One region of the Bradyrhizobium sp. USDA 4472 genome, then DNA from elsewhere that is predicted to be linked to it. Evidence: riboswitches for the same ligand, from Rfam matches in the RefSeq annotation. Region 1 holds a riboswitch; each other region holds the start of a gene.
The links. A riboswitch is a leader RNA that binds a small molecule or an ion and turns the genes downstream of it on or off. The one in region 1 is predicted to bind cobalamin.
Positions count from the first base shown of each region.

Region 1 (4,163 bases):
TGCTGAACAAGGTCCCGATCACGGGCACCGAGCCGATCCAGGGAAGTTGCGAAACGTCCTGGCGATTGCGAGTCTGCAGCAGGCCGGCGATGGCGAAACTCTGGCCGTCGCGCCGTTCGACCGTCGTGCGTGCATCGCGGCGGGTAGGGGTGGAACGGTCGTCCCCTGGATCGTCACTGCATTGGCGAAATCAAGTTCACTGACCGACGGCTCGATCCGAAGGTTGATCACGCTGCGCGAGAGCACGGTGGCGACGAAGCACAACTCGACACCGAACTTCTTGAAGTCGATTGTGAGGGCTGGAAAGCCGTTCGTCGTTTGGGTCGGGATCGGGACGGGAAACTCGCCGCCGGCAAGGAAGCGGGCGGCATCGCCGGAAAGCGTGGTCAAGTTCGGTTTCGCCAAGCTGCGAGCCAATCTTTTGGTTCCCAAATGCAGAGATCAGCACGTCCACCGAGCCGCCGCCGGCGGTCCTAATAAGGCGACCTCACGTTGCGCAACATCGCTGGCGCGCTGGGGGTCGAGTGTTTCCACGCGCGAGGTTTTCTGCGACAAGGGCGAATGCCTGACGCGCGTCGGCAAATCCCTTGTTGCGAGCGACATGCTGCATCTAACGAGATCGGGTTCGGAATTCCCGGTTTCGTCGATCGTCTCAAAGCTGGGTGTCGAATAGGATGACGCTGCGGTCCAATTGACGGGGTCGGCGCAAATCAGCTGTCAATCGGGCTATGCCGACCGCGTCGAGCTTCTCGCGGATCATTTGATTAGATGCGCCGGCATTGCGGCAGTCTGCCCTGACAGGGCGGGCACATTGCCGCGGACGACCGCTTCGGGCTGTTCCCGAATTGCCGTTTGCTGGCCCGCCCGGCAACCGGGCGAAGGTCGCGGCGCTGCGGGTGTGCTCGGTCGTCCCTCGGACTGCCGCCATACTGAGAGCCGGGTTCAGGAAGAACTGCCTATTGCTGAGCGCCGCCTCACAGCGTCAGATGTTGGCTGTTCGCTTGAACCACTTCCTTGGTAGGCCAATGTAGTAGCCGCGCCTGCGAAGCTCTAGCCCGGATCTATTGAGCGTATCGCAAATGGATTTCACAGGCGTGCCGGCATCAACAAGCTTGCGCAGCAGTTCGTCTTCTCGTTTGGTCCAGCGAGGAGAGCCGAGAGTCAATTTCAATCCAACCTCTTAGCCCACACTTCGTCACACTCTAATCTGTTCACATGAATTTCGCCATCCTAAAATTTCGCATTCCAGAACACGACCTAAAATCGTAGAAAAAGCTTGGGCCTCCGGCGCCTTGTCTGTCCCAGTTATCGCGTCGGCCTCAAGAAAGGAATGGCAGGCGAGGCGCTCCTTCGAAAGCTATACGTTGGCATAGACGAAGCTCCCGGATCCTCTGCCAACGAGATTTCGGAGCCACTAGGATTCAGCCAGACTTGTAGGACAACCTGTGAGATGGCCGTGCGGCCGAGGAGTTAACCCCGCTAGACCGGATACTTGACCCGCGATGAGCGGCCCCAGCCGCAACTATGTCGGCAGCTACATCAGGACGTCGAAGTGGGGAGCTATCGGCTATCGCCGCGATGGGCTAACGCTAGAATTAGTCCGCCGCGCGGCCACCACGCGCCCAGCCGAGAAGAACTCCGCCATTCTCAAGGGGGGACAAATTCGCAAGCAAGTTTGCACATTGCCCGCATCACGTGCGAAGAAAGCAAGACGTCCGTTCCCCGGCCCAACAGCGTTGGATGTGGGGAGCAATCAAACGCTCCCAGCATAGCAGCACACGTGCTCTGTTTTGGCCTTGCAGTTCCATTCCCGCATCTCGTAGGATGGAAGCTAAGAGGGAACCCGGTGCGCCGGCGACGGCTATTCCGAGGCTGCCCCCGCAACTGTAAGCGGCGAGCGGTTGTCATCGTGGCGCGGTGACGCGCACTGTCCGTGACGACATCGTCGACGTCGCCAAGACCATGGTGAAGCTGGAGGAGAACTTCGTCGACCTCGCCTTCGGCCTCGGCAAGATCGAGGGCATGCGAGCTGAGCAGATCCACGCCTACGTCCGCTATGTCGCCGACTGGCGACTGACCCAGCTGCGGATTGCCCCGGTCTTCGGCTTCTTCGAGGCCAAGGAGGGCGGATTCACCCAGCTCAAGGCGCATCCATTGCCGTGGCTTGTCGAGATTCTCAATGGTGTCGAGCACGCCTATTTCTTCGAGCAGCGCGCCACGGAGTACTCCAAGGCGGCAAGCCGCGGCAGCTGGGACGGCGAAAACGGGGTGTGGGCGGCTTTCGGCCGTATCTAGCCCATCTTTATTGATGAAGGGCCTGTGGGTGGCTGGCGAGGCGAGTGTGGTTTGACCCGCTGATGGGACGTGAGATTCGGTTGCTGAGACCAATTCTGCGCTGACATCATCGAGGCAACCACACCGGCCATGGGCGACGATACGATTCTGCCCTTCCTGTTTCCAGCGGTCGGGCGCAAGACGATCACAGCCGCCTTTGATGGTGGGCGGCTGTTTTCAGCGGCTATGATGTGGAGGGCTCCACGACCCGAACCCGCTCGAATGCGACAGGCGACTAAAGGACTCCTCGTTCTGTGGATTCATAGCACCCGAAGGATCATTGAAATCCCTTGGCTGCCTTCAAAAGCGCCCCGAGCTTATCCGGCGGCGTCCCGACCATCGACCGCGCCTCCGGCCGGTCGAACATAAGGCGATCAGGCCAGCCTAGCTGTCCTCTCACCGATGACTTTTCTAGTGAGCGCCTCGTGGCCAACCGAATAACCCTTGAGATAGATGTCCTCAGTAATTGTCAACACGAAGCTATTGCCCGAGCAGTCGTGTGCTTGACGCTCGCAGCCATCATAGGCTCGTCTGTATTGTTCTCGACGGCAAGCGGCTCACACGGGCCGCTTTTCGTTTTATGGATGGCCGCGCAGTCTCGTCAGCTTTTGGTCAGCCAGCGCGGATACGGAGCCCCGGAGTTAGCGGGACGTGGCAGGGACAGCGCGATGGCACCAGAACGGTCAGCGCCGAGTCACGTGCCGCTAGCTTCTATGGTAGTGCGGGCGGGGCAGGGACAGCGTCCTGTCATGCCCCAAGCCAACAGGCGCCGAGTCTCGCCCGCACTGCCTGCGATCCCTCACGGACACTCAGGGAGCGAGAGGAGATTGTCCGGTTGAATTCCATCCACTGTTGTCTTGATGTACTTGTGTCGGCCGTCGGTCGCGACGATGACCTCGACAGTGATGCCTGATTCTTCGACGTAGAACTCCCACTCGCGGCTTTCGATATCTCCAATAGTCTTCGCGACGGATAGCCTCCATCGCGTTCCGTCTGAATTCAGCCCGCCGACAAATTTGATTCTCTCATGTGCGTTTCGCCTGTCAGACGTGTTTATGCAACGAATGCGCACGCGTTTTGCCATGCGGGGTCTCCCGTCTCTGCAGGCTGTCGGACCAGCTTAGAGATTGCCTGACGACGTGGGGCCGACCGGTTCTGGTAGTTGTGCCAGGGCTTTTCCTGATGAATGTATCGTACCGTCGGCTTCTTCCGCTGCTGTGAGGCTGGCTGTGTCGAAGTTGGCGGTGCGTTGCAGGGACAGCGCTCTGCCTCCAACGGCTCGGGCGCCGAGTCACGTTGCCGCTAACTTCGACTGCGGATGATCCAAGCAGGCGGTGATCACCAGGGGCGAGGACCCTCGGGAGCGTAAGTCAACGCACCCGCTGCCACTGGCTGATTTTGTCCGGTATGCCCAGGTTTGATGGGTCTCCGGCCGAAGGCCAAGAGCATGTCTCGTTCGCCAAGTCTTCGGCCGCGGAGGCTGGCGAAGCATACCGCCCCAATGTCTCATCACCGAGCGTGACCGTAAAATCCTCCCCAGTGGGAACGATCTGAGCCACCCCAGCGTGAGTTTTGTAGAACCATTTCACCATCTGCGACCCTTCCATGAACGTGCTGTGGTTTCACGTCCGAATGTACCTCGACGGCGCTGAGCATGCTCGCACCACCTTACATTCTCGTCCCCACCAATTCTGATAGGCGCCCCGGTTACTTGTCCGCGCTATTATCTGGTGGCGCCAGGGAGAACGTGACCCTCTCAGGAGCAAGGTGGCCGGCCTTGCCGTTCCAAGGGGGAGGGCTGGCCACCGATGTTAGGGGTGCGTGGCAGG
Region 1 covers NZ_JBSSAM010000001.1:1,258,054-1,262,216, reverse strand. The annotation lists partial or broken gene ACVWZ4_RS05675 (type II and III secretion system protein family protein) at 1-481, opposite strand, end outside; gene ACVWZ4_RS05670 (hypothetical protein) at 983-1,171, opposite strand; cobalamin riboswitch at 1,789-1,984, shown strand; gene ACVWZ4_RS05665 (hypothetical protein) at 1,963-2,295, shown strand; gene ACVWZ4_RS05660 (DUF3892 domain-containing protein) at 3,134-3,418, opposite strand.

Region 2 (4,163 bases), 260 kb from region 1:
GACTATGCGAGTCGTAATGGTGTCCACTGGCTCCGACGTCTTTCCCCCTCTCGCTGAGCGATCTGCCGCGCTCGCGAGGGCGCGTTTGACGTCACCGACAAGCCAACGATGGTGACGCGCAGGCAAGAAAGTCTCTCACCAACAAAGGATGTGACATGACAGCATGTTGGACCATAGCACCGCCGCCGGTGGGATTGCTGGAAATACCGGCCGCCGGTCTAGCTTTGCGGAAAGCGACAAATGCCAACGGCGGAGGTTGTGACCTGATCCAGCCGGCGGCACGGCCGATAGCCTTATGTCGCGGCCGGCGCCATCGAGACCGCGTACCGTCTTCGGCCCTATCGAGCGTGAATCTGTCTACGCGCACATTGGCGCATCTGGCTTGGATAGCAGCTTCCATCTCCGCAAGCATCGGCGTGCGCTTGAGAAAGAACTGCCTGTCCGGACTCTTGATTCGAACCGTAGGCGATTCTCCCTCGGACCGCGACAAAGTAGCGCGACGCGTCACCGTCTCATCGGACGCCGCTCCATCCCCGGCCCATCAAGGGCCGGGTACTTTGGTTCGACATTGTGGAGCACGCAAATCACCACTAGCGAATTAACCTCGTCGACAACAGACTAAGCTCGGGATCAATGGTTTTGCGGATCGGATGCAGCGCGCAGCTCGCGGGCGGCAGCGACCATGTTGACCAACGCGGGCCGCACTTGCTCCCATTTGCGCGTTTTTAGGCCGCAGTCCGGATTGACCCAGAGCTGCGATTTCTGCAAACGCGCCTGAGCCAACACCATCAGTTCCTTCATTTCGCTCGTCCCGGGAACGCGTGGAGAGTGGATGTCGTACACACCCGGTCCAATTTGATTTGGATACCTGTACTCTGTGAATACGTTCAGTAGCTCCATTTTAGAGCGCGACGTCTCAATCGATATTACATCCGCATCCATTGCGGCGATTGCGCCGATGATGTCGTTAAACTCCGAGTAGCACATATGTGTATGGATTTGCGTTTGATCGCTAACGCCGGACGAGCAGATGCGGAAACAATCTCCCGTCCAATCGAGATATTCGTTCCACTCCGATCGGCGCAATGGCAATCCTTCGCGGAGTGCGGGTTCGTCGATCTGGATCATGGCTGCACCGGCATCCTCGAGATCGCGGACTTCGTCTCGGATTGCGAGCCCAAGCTGACGGCAGACCTCACTTCTAGGAAGATCATCGCGAACAAACGACCAATTCAGGATTGTCACCGGTCCGGTCAACATCGCCTTCATTGGCTTGCTCGTTAGTGACTGCGCGTAGCGCCACCATTCTACGGTGATCGGCTTCGGCCGCACTACATCGCCAAACAGGATCGGGGGACGAACGCAGCGCGAGCCATAGGACTGCACCCATCCATTGCTGGTCGATGCGAAGCCTGCGAGTTTTTCGCTAAAGTACTGCACCATGTCATTGCGCTCAAATTCGCCGTGCACAAGGACATCAAGCCCAATGTCTTCCTGCCAACGTACAGCGCGGGCTATCTCCTCCTTAAGAAACCTGTCATATTGTTCGTCGCTCATCGTGCCTTTCGCATGCGCCGCACGAGCACCTCGGACCTCAGCCGTCTGTGGAAATGATCCGATCGTCGTCGTAGGGAACGCTGGTAGTCCGAAGCGCACCCTTTGAATCTCGGAACGACGGGCAAATGGGCTCGTTCGCCGGCGCATCTTCTGGTCGATCGCCCTCATCCGGGCAGCAACATTCGCATCATGGATCTTCGGCGAACTCCGGCGGGCAGTCACAGCGCATTCCGACTCGGCAAGAGCTTGCCCGACATTCCGGTCGCCAGCGAGTGCCCGCGCCAGGATCGCAAGCTCACGCATCTTCTGAACCGAGAAGGCGAGCCAGCTCTTGACGTCGGAAGTGAGCCCGGTCTCTAGTTCAGCATCGACTGGTACGTGAAGCAACGAGCAGGATGGAGCTAGCTGTACACGGTGTTTACCGAGCTTCGCGATCGCGGGCTCTAGCCTCTGGCGTAGCGACGACAAGTTCGACCTCCATACATTCCTGCCGTCGATGACACCGAGCGACAAGACGAGATCAGCTCGCCCGTCAGCAATGATCTGCTCCAATAACTCCGGCGATCGAACCAGATCGACGTGCAGGCCGGACACTGGCAGGCTCAAGGCAGTATCCAGATTGTCGCCTAGTGCGCCGAAATAGCTGGCAACCAAGATTTTGATAGCCGGTCCCTCCTTTGCCAACCGGTTATAGGCATGTAGCAAGGATTTTCGCGCCGCCTCGTCCAGATCAAGGACCAGGCTGGGCTCGTCAAACTGAACCCATCTTGCCCCTCGTTTGGCCAATTCATGAAGAACCTCGATATAGACCGGAATCAGATCATCCAACAGGGAGAGGGGCTGGAACGAGTTATCGGCACTCTTGCCGAGCTTTAGGAATGTGACCGGTCCGATAAGAACGGGGCGGGTTTGAAAGCCCAGACCCTTTGCTTCCTCATATTCTTCAATGGGTTTGCGAGAGCACAGCCTGAACGCCTGTCCCTTGTGAAACTCTGGAACCATGTAGTGGTAATTGGTGTCGAACCACTTGGTCATCTCCTGCGCTGGCGCGCCAGATCCTCGTAGGCCGTGACCGACACTCGGGTCGAGGTCGTCGCATTGCGATCCGCGGGCCATGGCGAAGTACGTCGCAAGGGAAACGGATTCTCCCTTCGAATCGTAGATCTCCGGGATCGCGCCAACCATGACACTTGTATCGAGCACTTGATCATACAGCGAGAAGTCATTCGACGGAATGATAGTGACGCCGATAGAGCTCTGACGAGCCCAGTTCGCTGCGCGCAGGCCGGATGCGTCCTCTTGCAACTGCTGTTCGCTTATCCTACCGGCCCAATACCTTTCGAGAGCGAATTTCAGTTCACGGCGTGGACCGATGCGTGGCGTTCCGAGCGTAGCAACGGGAAGAGAGAGAAGAGACATAGCTTAACCCCTGTTGGGGACAAGGCCATGGCGGACGCAGGCAGTCGAAGTCGCGCATGCGACAGCTGCTTGGCGCACCACCGAGACACCCCGCCCGTGGACCAATATTTTGCCGGGGCAGGTCTCCTGGCTTGCAGGTCGTCGCTGCTGTCCGGCCTTCCCGAAGCCGTGGAGGCTTCAGTGACATCGTTGGACAGTGGCTCGCCGCTCACAGTTGCGGGGGCAGCGCCGGCATTGCACCGGCTTCCCTCTTAGCTCCGGATCGAACACGCCCCGGAGAACCTCGACGACCTGGATTATCGGTAGGAGACCTTTCCCGTCAACCTCTCAGATTGTGTACCAAGCTAGTCTGCGACATCTGGTAAGCGAATGACCGTTGACCGGCGAATGACTGTGCGTCTCAACGATTAACCGCCACCCGGAAACATTGGCTGGTCAGAGATCGCGTGTCAGAAAGTCTCGAGTGAGCATCGGTAGCTGCCATGGGATGCCTCTGCACGCTATGGCGATGGCAGGGACAAAGGCAGCGTTCGCGGCGAGGACTACCGCCATTTCGAGCAGATGCAGCGTTCGACGCGGCTTCGTTTCAGCGTTCGCCCAGCAGCTGCACCGGGCAGCGGCTTCTTTGCTAAAGGATCCGCATCGATAGCGGAGGTTTTTTCGGCGCACTCGGGCACCACACGCGGCGCGCCGATTGATCGCCTGCCAGCCAGACTTCAACGTCGGCGGCTAACTCGGCTTCGTGTCGCTGGCCGGCATGTAGGTCAACGAAGAAGGCGATCGTGAAGCACACCGTTCAATGGTGGCAGCGGCACTCCAAGCCGGGATCAGATTTCCATCCGAGGCGCTCGCTTCTTCTACTGCGGGACAAGGGGGTCCAAGCTGCGGCCGATGCGCCGAATGGAAGCATCGAAACATGCGCACGTCGGAAAGGCGACAAGAACACACAAAATCGATGCGTATTTTCGCCCATTGCCTGGCACGAAGAATGCAATCCGTCGGCATGCCCAGACTGCTGCTGCTGGGCATGCCAGCTCAGCCAATTGGAATGCTGTCGCTGACAGGGAAGTTAGCGCCGCGTGACATAGGCAACGGCGTCGAACAGCCTTATCGCGTCGTCGCTAACTTCTTGCCTCTCGCTCAGAGCAAGTTCAAGTCACCTGCTGCCTAAGTCTCTGGATGGGAGA
Region 2 covers NZ_JBSSAM010000001.1:993,874-998,036, forward strand. The annotation lists gene metE (5-methyltetrahydropteroyltriglutamate--homocysteine S-methyltransferase) at 631-2,976, opposite strand; cobalamin riboswitch at 3,076-3,277, opposite strand; gene ACVWZ4_RS04645 (hypothetical protein) at 3,893-4,147, shown strand.
Region 2: it holds a riboswitch for cobalamin, as region 1 does, so the genes downstream of both, metE (5-methyltetrahydropteroyltriglutamate--homocysteine S-methyltransferase) here and ACVWZ4_RS05665 (hypothetical protein) in region 1, are expected to answer to the same signal.

Region 3 (4,163 bases), 6.0 Mb from region 1:
TCCAGCACCGCGCCCATCAGCTGTGGCTTCATCGCCGCATAGTCGCGCGCGCGCGCGGTTGCGATGCGCTTGCCATGCACGATGACTTGCGCGCCGACATCGGTCTCGGGTTTCAGCAGCACCGGGTTCATGTCCGTGTGCGGCTCGACGCCCGCGGCGAGCGCCTGCAGCGCCTGGGCGCGGCCGATCTCGCCGCCATCGACGGTGACGGCGGCATTGTTGGACATGTTCTGCGGCTTGAACGGGAGCACGCGCAAGCCGCGCCGCGTAAACGCGCGCGCGAGGCCGGCGACGATGAGCGACTTGCCCACGTCCGAACCGGCCCCCTGGATCATCAGCGCGCGTGCCGTCACGTTTCAGAACTCGACGCCGGCCTGCGCCTTGATGCCGGAGCGGAACGGATGCTTCACCAGCGTCATCTCGGTAACGAGGTCGGCGATCTCGATCAGCTCGTCCTTGGCGTTGCGCCCGGTGAGCACGACATGCGTCATCGGCGGCTTCGACGTCTTGAGGAAATCGACGATTTCGCCGATGTCGAGATAATCGTAGCGCAGCGCGATGTTGATCTCATCGAGCACGACCATGCGCAGATTGGAATCGAGAATCAGCTCCTTTGCCTTCTCCCAGCCGGCGCGCGCAGCCGCGATGTCGCGCGCGCGGTCCTGCGTCTCCCAGGTGAAGCCTTCGCCCATGGCGTGGAACTGGCACAGTTCGCCGAAATGGCCGGTGAGCAGGCGTCGTTCGCCGGTATCCCAGGCGCCCTTGATGAACTGCACGACCGCGCAGGGGAAGCCATGAGCGACGCAGCGCACGATCATGCCGAAGGCGGAGGACGACTTGCCCTTCCCGGCGCCGGTGTGGACGATGATGAGCCCTTTTTCGCCGCTCTTGGTCGCCATGATCCTGTCGCGGGCGACCTTGATCTTCGCCATTTTTGCGGCGTGCTTCGCCTCGTTCTTCGCGTCTGTCTTGGCGTGGGTCTTGGCGTCTGTCTTGGCGTGGGTCTTGGCGTCGGTTTCGTCGGCCGTTTGGCTATCCGGTTCAGGCGTCATCTGACAGGGTCCTTCGGCTTGACAAGAGGCGGCCGGGGGCAAATGGTGGCCCGGCGTTGGTTCCTGTCCTATGACAGGCGAAGAGGGAATGCGATAGGGTCCGAATCGGCAAGATTGGGTCCAAAATGCAGCCGCCCCCGCGACCGTGACCGGAGAGATGCCCAAAGCCACTGAACCCCCAGGGGATCGGGAAGGCGGGGATCGAAGGGCAAAGCCCTGCTCCGCAAGCCGGGAGACCTGCCAGCGCGGACGATTTTTGGACCGGCGGACGGGGTGTTCCGCGACGGGGAAACGAGCCTTCGCAAGAACGGTTCGTGGGCCTCTTCGCCTCCGGCTGATACTTCTGGAAGAGGCGATGACCGTCACACTGCATGTCTGCATCACCTGTCGCGCCGGCCAGACGCTCGGCGAAGGCGAGGTTACGCCCGGCAAGCGTCTGCATGGCGCGATCCTCGAGGCCGGTGTTCCCGACGGTGTCAAACTGGTTCCCGTCGAATGCCTCTCTGCCTGTAGCCAGGGTTGCTCGGTCGCGCTCAGCGCGCCCGGCCGCTGGTCCTATGTGTATGGCCGGCTCTCGGATGCCAACGCGCAGGACGTCGTTGCCGGCGCCGCCGCGTATGCCGCCGCGCCAGATGGCCTCGTGCCCTGGCGCAGCCGGCCTGAAATCTTCCGCAAGCAATCGCTTGCCCGCATTCCCCCCATTGTCGCGTTGCCGGAGGCCGCCGAATGAACTCGCTCGCAAAAGTCCCGGTGACCGTCGTCACCGGCTTTCTCGGCTCCGGCAAGACGACGTTGATCCAGCATCTGCTCGGAAATCCCGGAGGCAAGAAGCTCGCCGTGCTGGTCAACGAGTTCGGCAGCGAGGGGGTCGACGGCGAGATCCTGAAGTCCTGCGCCGACGAGAACTGTCCGGAAGAGAACATCGTCGAGCTAGCCAATGGCTGCATCTGCTGCACCGTTGCCGACGATTTCATTCCGACCATGGAGAAGTTGCTCGCTCGCCCTGTGAAGCCCGATCACATCCTGATCGAGACCTCGGGCCTGGCATTGCCGAAACCGCTGCTGAAGGCATTCGACTGGCCCGAGATCCGCTCGCGCATCACCGTGGACGGTGTGATCGCGCTCGCCGATGCCGAGGCTGTCGCCGCCGGCCGTTTTGCACCGGACCCGGATGCCGTCGAAGCGCAACGCGCGGCCGACGGGAATCTCGATCACGAGACGCCGCTGTCGGAGGTGTTCGAGGATCAGATCGCCTGCGCCGACATCGTGCTGCTCACCAAGGCCGATCTTGCGGGTGCTGCGGGCATTGAAGCCGCCAAGGCCGCGATCACCGCCGAGATGCCGCGCCGCGTGCCGATGCTGCCCATTACCGATGGTGCGATCGACGCACGCGTCATCCTTGGCCTTGGCGCCGCCGCCGAGAACGATCTCGCCGCGCGTCCCTCGCATCACGACGGCGAGGAGGAGCACGAGCACGACGATTTCGCCTCTCTCGTGATCGATCTCCCTGAGATTGCTGACGTCGATGCGTTGCTCGCATCGGTCCAGAAGCTGGCGCGCGAGCAGAACGTGCTGCGCGCCAAGGGCTATATCGCGGTCGCGGGCAAGCCGATGCGGCTGCTGCTGCAAGCGGTCGGCGAGCGCGTGCGCCACCAGTTCGACAGGCCCTGGGGCGCAGGTCTCAGGCAATCAAAGCTCGTCGTGATCGGCGAGCACGGCGATATCGACGAGGCTGCGATCAAGGCGGGATTGGGAGTCTGATGCACGTCGTCTTCCGCGAGAGCCGCGGTCTGGAGGAGACCGCGACGCCAAGGGACATCGGCCAGGACCCGGCCGATCTCGTGGTGCTCTCGTTCTCGGATTCCGACCTTGCCGCCTTTGCAGCGGGCTGGCGGCGTGGCCGTGACAGCCTGCCGTCGTTGCGGCTCGCCAATCTCGCGGAACTACGTCATCCGCTCTCGGTCGACACCTATATCGAGCGCACGCTGTCGCAGGCGCGTGGCATTCTGGTGCGCTTGATTGGAGGCGAGTCTTATTGGCCCTACGGGCTCGCGGCACTCCAGCAACTGGCAAAAGATCGCAATATCGTGCTCGCCGTGCTGCCGGCCGATGGCCGCGACGATATCAGGCTCGACGCTTATTCGACTTTGCCGGTCTCGACGCTGCGCCGGCTCAAGGTGCTGTGCGACACCGGCGGTCCCGTTGCGGCGCAGGCGGCGATTGCGCAGCTTGCGCTGGCCTCGGGTCTCTATGCCGGGCCCGTCGTCGGCGAAATGACCGTGCCAGAGATGGGCTTTTACGATTCCGCGCGAGGCGTGATCGCCGCCGTCCCGAGCGGGGGGAAGCCGTCCGCGCTGGTGACGTTCTATCGCTCTTACCTCACTGCCGCGGACACTGGGCCGATCGACGCGTTGATCGCTGCGCTGCGCGAGAAGGGGTTTGACGCCTATGGCGTGTTCGTCACCTCGCTGAAGGCCGCGGGCGTCGCTGACTGGCTGCGAGACCATCTCGCCAGGAATCCTCCTGCCGCGATCGTCAATGCGACGGCGTTCTCGGCGAGGGGCGACGACGGCACGACGCCGTTCGATGCCGCGCCGTGCCCCGTGTTCCAGGTCGCGCTCTCATCGGCGCAGCGCGAGGACTGGACGGAGTCGCTGCGCGGCCTGTCGCCCGGCGATCTCGCGATGCATGTGGTGCTGCCGGAGGTCGACGGCCGCCTGTTTGCGGGCGTGGCGAGTTTCAAATCGGCCGGGATGCGCGATCCCGATCTGCAGTTCTCGCATCTGGCTCATCGGCCGGATGAGGAGCGCGTGAGGGCCGTTGCGGCACGTGTTGCGGCCTGGCATCGCCTGGCCGAGAAGCCCGCTGCGGAGAAGCAGCTGGCGATCGTGCTCTCGAACTATCCGGGACGACCGCACCGGATCGCGCATGCGGTTGGTCTCGATGCGCTGGCCTCGGTGGAAGCCTTGGCGTCTGATCTTGCCGATGGTGGCTTCAACCTTTCGCCCGTCGGAGCGCTTGGCGAGACGCTGGTCAAGCAAAAATTGACGTGGACCGTTGCCGACTATCGCGCGGCGCTTTCGCGCCTGCCGCAAGCCTTGCAGGACGATC
Region 3 covers NZ_JBSSAM010000001.1:7,301,235-7,305,397, reverse strand. The annotation lists gene ACVWZ4_RS34505 (cobyric acid synthase) at 1-335, opposite strand, end outside; gene cobO (cob(I)yrinic acid a,c-diamide adenosyltransferase) at 357-1,052, opposite strand; cobalamin riboswitch at 1,093-1,311, shown strand; gene ACVWZ4_RS34495 (DUF1636 family protein) at 1,408-1,782, shown strand; gene cobW (cobalamin biosynthesis protein CobW) at 1,779-2,813, shown strand; gene cobN (cobaltochelatase subunit CobN) at 2,813-4,163, shown strand, end outside.
Region 3: it holds a riboswitch for cobalamin, as region 1 does, so the genes downstream of both, ACVWZ4_RS34495 (DUF1636 family protein) here and ACVWZ4_RS05665 (hypothetical protein) in region 1, are expected to answer to the same signal.

Region 4 (4,163 bases), 6.0 Mb from region 1:
TGAAGTTGCGGACCCTGACGGCCAGGCGAGCCTGGTCGACGGCAAAGAAGACCGTCTTGGGGACGTCGACGAAGGCGTAGAGATCGCCGACCGTGTAGGCATTCATGGTCACGGCGTTGGCATCGCAGTTGTAGCGGTCGCCGACATGGCGGCCGACGATGCCGAGCTCCACGGGCCACGGCGTCGAGAAGCGCCAGGATGCGCCCGCATTGGCGACGACGCGGGGCGCATTCGGCGGCGTGTTGCCGGAGAACGAGCCGCCGGCAAAATCATAATCGGCATAGCGCGCATCGACATAGGCGGCGTTGCCCCAGAGACGCAAAGGCTCGATTGGGCGGATCGATCCGGCGAGCTCGACGCCCTTGGACTCCTGCCGCCCCGCGATGTTGAGCGTCATGCCGCCGGCCGCCGCATAGACATTCTTGCGCAGGATGTCGTAGGCCGAGAACGACCACTCCGCCCTGTTGTCCCAAAACACGTGCTTGACACCGGTCTCGTAGGTGCGCGCGGTGGTCGGATCCAGATTCTGGGTCGGCGCGAGCAAGAAGATGTTGTTGGCCGAGATGTCGGCGCCGGTGGCGTACTGGCTGAAGAAGGTCAGGCCGGGAACGGCTTCCCAGCTGTAGCCGATGCGGCCGGTGACGGGCGCCCAGTCCTTTGTGAACGGGAAGCTCGCCTTCTCCAGGCCATTGACGTCGGTCGAGTTGCGGTCGAGCCCGATATGCTCGACGCGCAGGCCGCCGATCAGCGCGAAGGTCCGCGTCAGCTTCAGCCGGTCCTCGAACGACAGCGCCTCGTTGTCGATACGCGCTGTCTGCTGCTGCGTCGTGAGATCGCCGTAGAGGCCGCGATCGGGATCGACCAGCGAGACAAAATCGTTCGGGAAGTTTGCCGCGCCCGGCCGGACGAAGTCGAGATAGCTCGACGACAGCGTCGTGACCATGCGGTTGTCGAAACCCGCGATGTTGGCGTCCCAGACCAGATCAGTGATGTTGCCGACGAGGCGCTGGCTGTGCGCGACATAGAAGCGCTCGCGATAGACCTGGTTGTTTGTGGAATTGAACGCCTCGATCTCGTTGTTGAACCAGCTGCGCTCGGCGCCATAGCCGTAGGCTTGGCTCTTCAGTGTCAGGTCGGGCGCCAGCTTCAGCTCGAAACCGCCGCGCAGCCACACTTCCTGCGCAACGTTTCTATCGTCGAGGACATTGTAGTTCGTATTGAAGGTACGGTCATCGATCGTGACGGCCCCAAGGTCGGTTCTGTTGAAATAGCTGCCGGAGACGATGCCGCTCGTCGCGTGCGAACCGCTGAAGGCCGCCGGCACCAGCGGCGCGCCCCAATAGGCTTTTGAACGGTCCTCGCGATACTCGATCGCCCCCCAGACCTTGAGGCTGTCGGAGATGCGGTCATTGAGCTGGCCGGAGACGTCGAGTGTCTTGGTATTGGTGTCGTCGGCAAAGCCGTTGAGCGAGGACCGGCTGACGTCGAAACGGTAGTCCAGACCCTGCACGTTGGTGCTGCCCCCGGAACCGTAATGCGTACGGAAGGAATTCAAGGAATCGAACGAAAAGTCTGCTTCGTTCTGGATCGGCCCCGTGCGCGGCTGCTTGGTCACGAAATTGATGGCGCCGCCCGCGGCGCCCTCGCCCGACATCAGGGAGGCCGGACCTTTGAGGATTTCCACGGCTTCGAGATTGGCCGTGTCCATGATCCGCGAGGTCATGTTCTGCGGACCGATCTTGATGCCGTTGTAGAGCGTGTTGATCTGGCTGTTGGTGAAGCCGCGCATCGAGAACGCGGACGGCTCGGCCGGATTGTCTCCGGCAGTGACCCCGACCGCGCCTTGCGCGACGTCGGAGACGGTGCGGTAGCCCTGCTCGCGGATGGTCTCGGCGCGGATGACCTCGACGGTTGCCGGCGTCTCGCGCACCGTCAGGCCGAGGCGCGAAGCGCTCTCCGCGACCGCGTTGCTGTTGAGTGGCGTTGGCGCTGCGGAATTCGGCACGACCGGCTTGGACGCGGTCGATGCGGTCGAGGGTCGCCGCACGGCCCTACGGCGCGCGCTCTCTGCACTTTGGCCATTGGGTTTGGCCTGCTTGCGCGATTGCGGCGGCGACACCTCCACGGGCGGCAGGGGCTCGCGGGCCTGCTGCGCCAGGGCAGCCGTCATCTCGATGGTAGCGAAAGATGTGAGAGCGGCGGACGCCAGCAGAAAGCGGCGTGGTCGTACAATACGGATGGAAGACACGGTCCTGGACCTCGGTGTGACGTCAGTGGCACGTCACCGCGAACCAAGGTCCCACCATCAGGCTGTCAGCCTTCCGATGAAGCCGAATGTCTGTACTCCCCGACCGACATCTTCGCGTGTGACCACGGCTGACGGCAGGTCTCCTGGCTCGCGGGTCGTGACCGCTTCGTCGCCTTCCCGGGACCGAGGACCCAGTGGCTTTTCGACGAAGGATTCACCGCTTACAGTTGCGGGGGCAGCTGCGGCATTGGGGACAACGTCCCCGCACCGCATTCCCTTTTCATCCCCTTTCGGGGAAACCGTCACCGCCATCTAGGATTACGGCGAAGACAGAGTCAATGTGCCGGATGCGGCGATATTGCCGCGGCGGCGAGCTTCCCTGGGAGATCTGCATGGAAGGCGAGACCTTCCTTTGGCTGATACGCCATGCCCGCGTCGACGGTGTCGCGGGGACCATCCATGCGGCCGACGCTCCGGCCGATCTCGACGATCGCGCGCAGCTCGAGGCGCTGCGCCGTCTTCTGCCGCCGAATGCGGCGAGCTATGCCAGCCCGGCGCGCCGCACGGTCGAGACGGCGCGGGCGCTGGGGCTTGAGCCTGAACTGATGCCCGAATTCGGCGAGCAGGATTTTGGCGGCTGGACCGGCCGCCGGCATGACGAGCTCGCAGCCAGCGGGGGCGAAACCTATGCGCAGTTCTGGAGTGATCCGGCACGCCGACGGCCACCAGGTGGAGAGAGTTTTGAGGATCAGGTCGCGCGCGTCCGGCTCGGGCTTGCGCCGATAGGTGCCGGCCCCGCAACGCTCGTCGTGCATTCCGGCACCATCCGCGCCGCCCTCTGCATCGCCCTCGATCTCTCGCCGCAAGCAGCCTTGCGCTTCGTGATCGATCCGCTGTCACTGACCCGGATCGACCGGCTCGCGACCGGATGGCGGGTTGTGTCAGTCAATCGGCAAGTCAGCTAGCTCTGTCCGGCACATTGGCCTGCGCGAACGTCGCCATGTCATTGTGCAGCGCGCAGGCCGAACGCACCAGCGGCAGGGCGATCGCGGCGCCCGACCCCTCGCCGAGCCGGAGATCGAGGCTGATCAGCGGCTGCACGTTCAGCGCGCGCAGCACCAGCCGATGCCCCTGTTCCGCCGACTGGTGTGACGGCAGCAGGAACGGCTGGCACGACGGGTTCAGCCGCACCGCCGCGAGCGCCGCTACCGAGACGATGAACCCGTCGATCAGCACCGGAATCCGCGCTTGCGCGGCCGCGATGATGGCCCCGGATATGGCCGCGATCTCGAGACCGCCCACGGCGCACAGGATTTTTTCGGGCGCCGCGCCGGCCACGCCATGACGCGCGATCGCGGCATCGATCACGCGCGCCTTGTGCACGCGCCCCGCCGCATCGACGCCGGTGCCGTGGCCTGCGATCTCTTCGGCGCTGATGCCGAGCAGGCCTGCGGCGATCGCCGCAGACGTCGTGGTGTTGCCGATACCCATCTCGCCGAAGATCAGGAGATCGGGTCGATTGGCCTTCGCTCGCGTGACTGCGCGCTGACCGGCCTCGAAGGCGAATGCCAGCTCGGCGAGCGTCAGCGCAGGCTCAATGCTGAAATCCCGCGTGCCGTGGCGCGGCTTGTCCGTGACGATATCTGGCATCGGCTCTTGCGCCAGCGTTCCCGCGTCAACAACTTCAAGCGTCGAGCCGAGTTCGCGTGCCAGCACGGAGATCGCAGCGCCGCCCGAGGCAAAATTCGCCATCATCGCAATGGTGACGGCCTGCGGATAGGCCGACACGCCCTGGGCGACAATGCCGTGATCGCCGGCGAAGATGATGATCGGCACGCGTGCCGCGCGGGGGCGTTCGGTCGCTTGCAGACCGCCAAGCTCGATCGCGAGCTGCTCGAGTCGGCCGAGCGCGCCC
Region 4 covers NZ_JBSSAM010000001.1:7,285,988-7,290,150, forward strand. The annotation lists gene ACVWZ4_RS34415 (TonB-dependent receptor domain-containing protein) at 1-2,248, opposite strand, end outside; cobalamin riboswitch at 2,365-2,567, opposite strand; gene ACVWZ4_RS34420 (histidine phosphatase family protein) at 2,641-3,213, shown strand; gene cobT (nicotinate-nucleotide--dimethylbenzimidazole phosphoribosyltransferase) at 3,206-4,163, opposite strand, start outside.
Region 4: it holds a riboswitch for cobalamin, as region 1 does, so the genes downstream of both, ACVWZ4_RS34415 (TonB-dependent receptor domain-containing protein) here and ACVWZ4_RS05665 (hypothetical protein) in region 1, are expected to answer to the same signal.